One region of the Arthrobacter sp. SLBN-53 genome, then DNA from elsewhere that is predicted to be linked to it. Evidence: predicted binding sites of a transcription regulator. Region 1 holds the regulator's gene; the other holds the start of a gene.

The links. Region 1 encodes LexA, which represses DNA repair genes until DNA is damaged. Its sites were predicted from a motif close to TCGAACANNTGTTCGA; they were not measured.
Region 2: FBY28_RS19960 (HNH endonuclease signature motif containing protein) is a predicted target of LexA. The motif match lies at 3,083-3,098, and genes of this name have one in related genera.

The regions. Positions count from the first base shown of each region.
Region 1 is NZ_VFNN01000001.1:4,899,256-4,904,305, reverse strand. Features, by position in the region: gene FBY28_RS23560 (LysM peptidoglycan-binding domain-containing protein) at 1-105, opposite strand, end outside; gene FBY28_RS23555 (MarR family winged helix-turn-helix transcriptional regulator) at 301-732, shown strand; gene FBY28_RS23550 (organic hydroperoxide resistance protein) at 761-1,183, shown strand; gene lexA (transcriptional repressor LexA) at 1,291-1,965, shown strand; gene FBY28_RS23540 (LGFP repeat-containing protein) at 1,996-4,173, opposite strand; gene FBY28_RS23535 (acyl-CoA dehydrogenase family protein) at 4,291-5,050, opposite strand, start outside.
Region 2 is NZ_VFNN01000001.1:4,156,449-4,161,498, reverse strand. Features, by position in the region: gene htpG (molecular chaperone HtpG) at 1-1,534, shown strand, start outside; gene FBY28_RS19960 (HNH endonuclease signature motif containing protein) at 1,612-2,931, opposite strand; gene FBY28_RS19955 (SDR family oxidoreductase) at 3,181-3,996, shown strand; gene FBY28_RS19950 (PPOX class F420-dependent oxidoreductase) at 4,016-4,438, shown strand; gene FBY28_RS19945 (heme-binding protein) at 4,460-4,807, opposite strand; gene FBY28_RS19940 (hypothetical protein) at 4,827-5,050, opposite strand, start outside.

The DNA of each region.
Region 1 (5,050 bases):
CCACACCTCGGCCTCCGACGGGGTGCGCCGCAGAACTTCCTGCCGCCGGGTGGCGCCGGACGTCCGGCGCTCACGCACATCGCTACGTGCTTCCAGAATCGTCATGTGCCTGCCTCCTTGAGGTGTGTTCGCTTCTTTGTTCGAACTGTAGTCGATCATCTGTTCGAACGATAGAACACGTGATCGAACTGTTAGCGAACGATATCGACACCCACCGACAAGCGGACGGTCGCGAATCCGCGGACGGAACTCAGCTCAATTCAATTGCCCACAATTGAATTGACCGCTACAGTTGTGGTCATGACCGCCGGACGCCTCGACGAACAGCTGTGCTTCGCGCTGTACTCGGCTTCGCGCCTGATGACCGCGGCCTATCGGCCGCTCCTGGCGGAACTGGGCATCACCTACCCCCAGTACCTCGTCCTACTGGCCCTCTGGGAGGACGACCCCAGCACCGTCGGAAACCTGGGCCGGCGGCTGCACCTGGACTCCGGCACCCTCTCACCGTTGATCAAACGCCTGGAGAGCACCGGCCTGGTGGTGCGTCACCGCGCGACCGCCGACGAACGTCGCGTCGAGGTCGCACTCACCCCCGCCGGGCGCGCCCTCGAAGAACGTGCCGCCTGCATTCCACAGCGCCTGCTGGCCGCCACCGATGCCCGACCCGAGGAGGTCGGCGCGCTACGCGACGCCCTCCGCGGACTTGTCGACCAGCTCAGCTCACCGCACTGACCGAAAACGACGAAAGGAACACCCACCGATGAAGAAGCTTTACACCGCCGAGGCCCTGGCCACCGGCGAGGGACGTGACGGACACGGCCGCACCTCCGACGGGAAAGTCGATGTCGCACTGAGTATGCCCAAGGAGATGGGCGGTTCCGGCACCGGCACCAATCCCGAGCAACTGTTCGCCGTCGGTTACGCGGCGTGCTTCCACTCCGCACTCCGACTGGTCGCCCGCGAACACAAGGCCGATGTCACCGACTCCGCCGTCGGCGCCCGGGTGACACTGGGGGCCGCCGAGGACGGCGCGTTCGGTCTTGCCGTCGAGCTGGAGATCGTGCTGCCCAATGTGAACCATGACACCGCCACCGAGCTCGCCGAGGCCGCACACCGGGTGTGCCCCTACTCCAACGCCACCCGTGGCAACATCGAGGTGACCCTGACCGTGACCGATGAGTGAGCTCGGCTGATCGCGCCGCAATGACGCCGCAGACACGCCCTGTCGGGCCGCGACACGCCTCGAACACATGTTTGATTATCGGGGCGGCTGCGACTACATTCGGCGACATGAGCGACAGCAGCGACACCCCTGAGGCACGCTCCAGCCTGACCGAGCGTCAGCGCACCATCCTGGAGGTCATCCGCTCGTCGGTGACCACCCGCGGTTACCCACCGAGCATCCGGGAGATCGGGGACGCGGTGGGGTTGACCTCCACGTCCTCGGTCGCCCACCAGCTGCGCACCCTGGAGCGCAAGGGCTATCTGCGGCGCGATCCCAACCGCCCCCGCGCGGTCGACGTGCGCGGTGCCGACGAGGTGATCACCCCGATCGTGGCCACCGACGTCGCGGGCTCCGATGCGCTACCGGAACCGACCTTCGTCCCGGTGCTCGGCAGAATCGCGGCGGGTGGGCCGATCCTGGCCGAGGAGGCCGTGGAGGATGTGTTCCCGCTGCCCAAGGAGCTGGTCGGCGAGGGATCGCTGTTCCTGCTGAAGGTGGTCGGCGAATCCATGGTCGACGCGGCCATCTGCGACGGCGACTGGGTGGTCGTGCGCCAGCAGAACGTCGCCGACAACGGCGATATCGTCGCGGCCATGATCGACGGCGAAGCCACGGTCAAGACCTTCAAGCGGACCAAGGGTCAGGTGTGGCTGATGCCGCACAACCCGGCGTTCGAACCCATCGACGGTAACGACGCCGTGGTGCTCGGCAAGGTCGTCACCGTGATCCGCAAGGTGTGATCGGTCGGCGTCTGACCGGTCGGCGTCTGATCAATCGGCGCGGATGAATCCGTTCGCGCGCGCGAATTCCTCACTGGAGAACCAGATCTCGGCCTCGGTATCGCGGTAACCGCGGCTACCGGGCGCCCAGTAGAGACCGGTCTTGGTATCGGCCTTGATGGGGTAACCCTCCGGGGCGCGGTAGCGATCGGTGGTCGCCAGTCGCATCGAGGTCCAACCGGCGTCATCGTCATCATCGTCCCCGCCGGCGGCAGCGTGACGTCCGCCCGTCACCTCGGGTTCCGGGGCGGTCAGGTCCGGCTCGGGTTCGAGCACCGGTGCACCGACAACACGGGCACCGAAGTCCGAGTCCGCATAATCCGAGTCGGCGAAATCAGACGCCGCATAATCCGAGTCGGCGAAATCAGACTCGGCGAAGACGGACTCAACCGGCTGCGGTGTGGGCGTCTCGATCCGGGTCGGGGCGGTGTCGACGTCATCTTCGTCGTCGTCGAACCGCAGCAGTTCTTCCGGCCGGTCGGTGTCGGCACCACGATCGGCGAACGGGTCGACGCCGAGGCCATCGGCATCCGCATCATCGCCGGCCCGGGGGTCGTGGCCGGCACCGGTGTCGATCGGATCGACCGTGAAGGAGCCCGCTGACCCGACCGGCGACAGTGATGCCCACGGATCCTGCGGCGGCGGACCATAGCCGCTGTCGCGATCCTCGGCCCGGTCATCGTTTTGGTGATCGTCTTGGTAATCGTCTTGGTGATCGTTCTGGCCATAGCCGTAGTAGCCACGGTCATCACGGTCATACGGATCGTCGTCGAGGTCGTCGTCGAACCGGTCCTCGTCACCGGACCGCCGGTTGCGCAAGACCGCCACGGCGATCACGGCGATCAGACCCACCACCGGGATGAGGCCCAGCAGCCACCACCAGCGCCAGGTGTACCACTTGTCGCCGCTGTCGCCGCCGCCGTTCGCCTGCGGGCCATCGGCCGGCGCTTGCGGGGAATCAGCCCCGGGAACCTGCAGGCCCGCCAGCTGCGACTGCAAGCCCGCGGGCTCCGTGCTGAACCGGTTGGCCGCCTTGTCCCACGAGATGGATCCACCGTTGAACTGTTGGTTGATCACGCCGCCGTTGTCGGTCTGATCGCTCTTGGGTGCGCCGAGTTCGCCGGTCGCGCCACCCAACTTCTCCCAGGCGGCATTCATGGCCCCACGGACGATCACCGCACCGAAGTCGGGGGTCCAGAAGATGACCGGCTTGTCCTCGGCGGCGAAGGGCACCACCGCGCTCTGCGGAGCCAGCCCGCCATCCGCCTCGCTGGCGGTGGGGAACCCGAGATCCCCGGTCGGCCCACCGACACTCTCGTACTTGGCCAGGATCTGCCCGGTCACCACGTTGGCACCGGTCTGCGGGCTGTAGAAGATCTTGCCGCCGGCATAGTTCTGGCCGACGCCGTCGGCGCCGATCGCATACTGGGCCCCGTCTTCGGCACCGAGCGGCCCCAGTTCGCCGCCGGCGGCCCGACGTGCCGCGGCGATGGCCGATGCCGCGTCCGAGGGCACCTGTACCGCCCCGAGTTGGGCGGCCAGCTCTGGTGGCGTGGTGGTGAAGGCGCGCGTCTTGCGATCCCACGAGATCTGGCCGCCGGTGAACTTCTGTGAGACGACGTCACCGTCGATGGTCTCGTCATCGGCAGGCACACCGAGCACGCCCGCCGATCCGCCAAGGGCGTCCCAGGCGCTGTTGATGGCACCGCGCACCACCCGCGCACCGGTGCTGGGGGTCCAGAAGATCACCGGGTTGTCGGGCGCGTTGAATGTCACGTTGCGGCTGTCGGCCGCCCGTCCGGGCCCCTCGTCGATGGTCGGGAATCCCAGGTCACCGGTCGGACCACCCTGGGATTCGTACTTCTCCAGGATGGCGCCGGACATGATGTGCGCGCCGGTCTGCGGGGTGAAGAAGATCTTGCCGCCGGCGAAGTTCTGGCCGAAGCCCGGGCCGGCCGGGTACACGCCGCCGTCCTTGGGACCGAGTGGCCCCTCCGCACCGCCGCCGGCGGTCTCCCACGCGACGGTGATTGCCGCATCGGCATCGCCTTCCGGCGTCGCCGACGCCTGCGGTGCCAGCAGCACCGTCGCGGCCATCAGCCCGGCACTTACCAGCACTGCTGCCGCCCGTCCGGCAAAGCTGCCGAGTCGGGTTCGCTGCCTGGTCATTCGGTCCTCCCGGAAGTCGTGCAAAACCCCACGAAAGTATCGTGTTCGTCAACTCTGCGACAGTTGTCGGCGAACTCGTGGGATATCGCCACCTGCGGCGACGGCGTGTCGGACCTGCTAGACCCCCAGACTGCGACCGATGATCTCCTTCATGATTTCGGTGGTGCCGCCGTAAATCGTCTGGATCCGGGAGTCCAGGAACGCCCGGGCGATCGGGTATTCGCGCATGTAGCCGTAGCCGCCGTGCAGTTGCAGGCACCGGTCCACCAGACGCACCTGAGCTTCGGTGCTGAACCATTTGGCCATCGCGGCCTGCTCGACGGTCAGCTTCCCTTCGAGGTGCAGCTTGATGAACTCGTCGACCATGACCCGGATCGCGGTGGCCTCGGTGGCCAGCTCGGCAAGCAGGAAACGGCTGTTCTGGAAGCTACCGATCGGCTTGCCGAAGGCCTTGCGTTCCTTGGTGTACTGCAGGGTCTCCTCCAGCGCTGACTCCATCGCCGCGGCGGCCATCACCGCGATGCTGATGCGCTCCTGGGGCAGGTTCTGCATCAGGTAGAGGAAGCCCATGCCCTCCTGGCCGAGGAGGTTCTCGACCGGAACCCGCACATCGGTGAACGACAGCTCGGCGGTGTCCTGGGCCTCCAGACCGATCTTGTCCAGGTGCCTGCCCCGTTCGAACCCCTCCATACCGCGCTCGACGACGAGCAGCGAGAAACCCTGTGCACCCTTGTCGGGGTCGGTGCAGGCCACCACGATCACCAGGTCCGCGTGAATACCGTTGGTGATGAACGTCTTCGATCCGTTGAGGACGTAGTGATCACCGTCGCGGACGGCGCGGGCCTTGATGCCCAGCAGGTCGCTGCCGGTACCCGGC
Region 2 (5,050 bases), 740 kb from region 1:
CATCGGGTTCTATTCGACGTTCATGGTCGCCGACAAGGTCGACCTGGTGACCCGTAAGGCCGGCGAAAGCACCGCAACGCGTTGGGAGTCCAGCGGGGACGGCACGTACACCATCGCGACCGTCGATGACGCCCCGCAGGGCACTTCGGTCACGTTGCACCTCAAGCCCGAGGACGCCGACGACGAACTGCATGACTACACCGCACCGTGGAAGATCAGGCAGCTGGTCAAGAAATACTCCGACTTCATCTCGTGGCCGATCCGGATGGAGGTCGAGAAGACCGTCCCGGCACCCGAGGGCGCCGAAGAGGGCACCCCGCCGACGGTCACCACCGAGATCGAGACCATCAACTCCCGCGTCGCACTCTGGGCCAAGTCCAAGAGCGAGGTGTCCGACGAGGAGTACAAGGAGTTCTACCGGCATATCGCGCACGCGTGGGATGAGCCCCTCGACGTCATCGCGATGAAGGCCGAAGGAACCTTCGAGTATCAGGCGTTGTTGTTCATCCCGTCGCAGGCGCCGTTCGATCTGTTCAACCGCGACGGCAACACCGGCGTGCAGTTGTACGTCAAGCGCGTCTTCATCATGGGCGACTGTGACGAGCTGATGCCGGAGTATCTGCGCTTCGTCAAGGGTGTCGTCGACGCCCAGGACATGTCGCTCAACGTGTCCCGCGAGATCCTGCAGCAGGACCGCCAGATCAAGGTGATCCGCCGGAGCCTCACCAAGAAGGTGCTGTCGGCGATCAAGGACCTTCAGGCCAACCGTCCCGACGACTATGCGACGTTCTGGACGCAGTTCGGGCGCGCCTTCAAGGAGGGGTTGCTCTCCGACACCGATAACCGCGACACCCTGCTGGCGCTGTCGTCGTTCGCCTCGACGCACTCCGAGGACGCCCCCACCACGCTGGCCGACTACGTGGGTCGGATGAAGGACGACCAGGAACAGATCTTCTACGCCACTGGCGAGTCCCGGCAGCTGCTCGAACGCTCCCCGCACCTGGAGGCGTTCAAGGCAAAAGGCTACGAGGTGTTGCTGCTCACCGACCCGGTCGACGAGGTGTGGGTCGAGTCGGTGCCCGAATTCGACGGCAAGGCGCTGCAGTCCGTAGCCAAGGGTGAGGTGGACCTCGGCGGTGACGAGGCCGACAAGCCCGAGACCGGTGGTTTCGCCGAGTTGCTCAGCTGGCTGCAGGAGACCCTCGACGAGCACGTCAAGGAGGTGCGATTGTCGACGCGTTTGACCTCGTCGCCGGCGTGCCTGATCACCGACACCTTCGGCATCACCCCGCAGCTGGCGCGGATGTACCGGGCGTCCGGACAAGATGTGCCGGTCGGCAAGCGCATCCTGGAACTCAACCCCGAGCACGCCTTGGTGACGGGCTTGCGGGACGGCTTGGCCTCGGGCGCCGAGGGGCTCAGCGATGCCGCCGAGTTGCTCTACGGCACAGCACTACTCGCCGAGGGAGGATCGCTCGACGATCCCGCCCGCTTCGCCGCCATCCTGGCCGACCGATTGGCCAAGACTTTCTAGCGGGCCTCACGGCCGTTTCGCTGTGTAGTTGTCAAGGTGCGCTGCAGCTTTGGGGCCTCGGCGTTGGGGCGTTGGGGTTATGCGGCGGTGGGTAGGTCGGTCATGGTGCGTCGGGTGTGGGAGCGCAGATGCTCCGGTTCGGTCCCGCCGGGTGTGTGGGGTGGGATGAACCAGGGGTGGCGGTCTGGGCCGAGGTAGACCTGCCAGCCACCGTGATGGATCAGGCTGTGGTGCAGTCGGCACAGCAGCACCCCGTTGTCCACACTGGTTATGCCCCCGGCGCTCCAGGGTTGGATGTGGTGGGCATCGCACCAGGACACCGGCCGCCCGCACCCGGGATGGGCACACCCACCATCGCGGACGGCCAGCGCTTTACGGATCGCCGGGGTGAACAGCCTTTCCGCGCGCCCGACATCCAACGGCACCCCGGCGTGGTCGACGATCACCGAGGTCAACGTGGCATCACAGCCGATCAGCTCCGCGGTCGCCGCGGAGACCGGTCCACCGAACCCCAACCGATCCACCTCCTCCCCGCTCACACCTGGGGCCACCGGTCGGATCAGGGTGACGTGCGGGAGCACCCCACCGGACATCGGACGCCCCGACTGCGGCAAATAGGTACGCAGCACCTGCCCCAACGCCTCCGCCCGCCGGGCAGCAATGGACCGGGGGTCCGGGGATCCGTCGGGTAGCGGGACCGGTCGGCACAACGGATCCAACGCCGCACACAACTCTTCCCCGGTCGTCACGTCCAGGTCGAGGGTGGCCTCGAACCGGCCCTCAGCGTTCTGCACCAACGTCATCCCATTGAGGGCGGTGTCCTCGGCGACCGGCACCACCCGGTCGGCAGGTGCAAGACTCGCACCGCGGTCGATGGCGATCGCCCGGGCCTTGGCCGCCACCTCCGCCGGGGAGGCCTGCACCATCAACGCGCGCACCACCGCCGCCCGATCGTCCTCGGACATTGGTGCTCGCGACTCCACGTGCGCGACACCCTTGCCGACGGCGTCGGCGAACTCGATACCGACACCACCCAACCGCTGCGCCGAAACCAATGCAGGCAGCACAGCTGCCATCCGCCCCACCCGCACCGCCCGGGCCGCCGCCCCCGGCGCCATCCCCAACAGGCGCAGCAGATCAGCCCCGGTGCGCAGGTGCCGCCGCCCCGGCACACCGGCCCGTTCGGCTGCCACCACCGCCGAGGAGATGACCAAGTCCAACAGATTGCGCGCCGACACCGCCGCAGCCAACACACCCAACAGGACCTCGTCATCGACCATCGGCCGCGGACACTGCACCAACCGACCGACACCCGGCCCCACATCAACCTCCGGTGACACCGGCGCGAGATCGTCGATCAGAGCGTCGACAAACGCATCAAGACAGCTGGCGTCCATAACGGATACCGACTTCCCCCACAGCGCCCACCAAGGGCACCATCCCACAGGCACAGCCCGCACGATCCCGGACAGGGACCGTCGAACCTCGCGGCGACCGGAGTCGCGGTCTGCGGCTCACCAAATCCGAAGATCGGGAACCACGGCGCATTCGAACTTACGTTCGACGCTACGCCGAATCCGTACCCTCCGCAAGGGTTCTCTCCGGGACGGCACACTCGACGGAAAGCGCACTGGTAGACACGACTCATGCAGATCGAAGACAGCGTCGTCGTCATCACCGGAGCGGGATCGGGTATCGGGAAGGCACTCGCCGCGGCGTTCACCGCCGCGGGCGCCTCCGTGGTGGCCGGTGATATCGACGCGCAGGCGGCCGCCGCGGCCGCCATCGAGATCGGCGGCAAGACGATCGGCGTCGGCGCCGACGCCTCGACGGTCGACGGAGTCGCGACACTGCTGGAAACCGCATGCTCGACATTCGGACCCGTCGACATCTTCGTCGCCAACGCGGGCATCATCGGCGCGCCCGAGCTGGGCAGCGACGCCGACTGGGACCGGGTCCTGGACGTCAACCTTCGAGCACATATCCGAGCGGCTGACGCGCTGATCCCGGAATGGACAGCCCGCGGCAGCGGACACTTCGTATCGGTCGCTTCGGCGGCCGGACTGCTCACCCAGATCGGTGCCGCCGGTTACGCCGTCACCAAGCACGCTGCGGTCGGGTTCGCCGAGTGGCTGGCGATCACGCACGGCGATGACGGCATCGGAGTCACCGTCGTCTGCCCGATGGGAGTGGCCACTCCGCTGTTGGACGCGATCGTCGACTCGACCGATGACACCGCCCGGGTGGCCGCGGCTTCCATCACGACCGCGGGCGAAGTGCTCTCGGCCGACGATGTCGCCGCCGCAACCCTGGCCGGGGTACGCGACGGCACATTTCTCGTGCTACCTCACCCCGGCGTGCTGGACATGTACCGGGGCAAGGGCGCCGACTACGACCGCTGGATCGCCGGAATGCGCCGCTACCGACGCGCGCTGCACGAGAACACGCACACAGCAGGCTGACACGAGAGGACGCGACACGATGGCGACATTGGATCCTGAGGTAGCCGATTTCTTGATGACGGGTACCCGCACCGGCATGCTCGGGTACGTCGCGTCGGACGGGCGACCGCTGGTGGCCCCGGTGTGGTTTGTCCTCGACGGTGACGACGTGCTGTTCAACACCGATTCTGGTTCGGCCAAGGCGCGGGCATTCGCGCGCGACCCCAGAGTGGTGCTGTGCGTGGATGATCCGCATCCGCCGTTTTCGTTCGTCCAGATCCAGGGCACGGTCGCTGTGTCCGATGATCTCGACGAGGTCCGGTCGGTCGCCACCCGGGCGGGCGGCCGTTACATGGGTGCGGACCGGGCCGAGGAGTACGGTCGGCGCAACGGTGTCCCTGGCGAACTGGTCGTCAGGATCACCCCGACGAAGGTCGTCAAGGCGTTTCGCCTGGCCTCCTGACGCGGGTGTCCGCGACTGACCTCACCCGCCGCAGCGATTGCGGAAGTCCTTGGCGGGCTGCCTTATCGCCCTCAGCTCGTCGCGTACCTGCGGGTTGTCGGTGAGAAACCGCTCCATCGCAGCACGCCGTTCGTTCTCGTCGAGGCCGCTCAACGAGGTGAAGAAGTCGTTCACCGGCGGATGGGTGAACAGATACGCAGAGGTTGCCGCGGATACTCCGGTCAGCACACCCGTCAGATCCGCCGCCGTACAGTTCGGCGGCGGAGGTGGTGCCGGTGCTGCCGACGCCGTGCCCGCCGATGCGGTGAGAACGGCCAACACGCCTGCGACCGTCGCGACCAACCGCGCCGATGCCCCGTTCGGTCTCATCTGGTTCTCCTCTGATTCGTCATCGCCGCCCTCCCACACCTCCACCGCCGACGTTGGGGCCGCCGGGCCTGCCGAAGCCCGGGTCGACAGGTACGCCCGGTCTGCCCACGCCGGGGACGAAGTCGACATCGATGCCCCAGTAATAGTCGTCGCAGGCATACCAATCGAGGTCGCACGCGTAGGGCACATACGGACCCGACGAGCCGCTGGGACCGTTGCCAGTGCTGGTCCCGCGCACGTCAC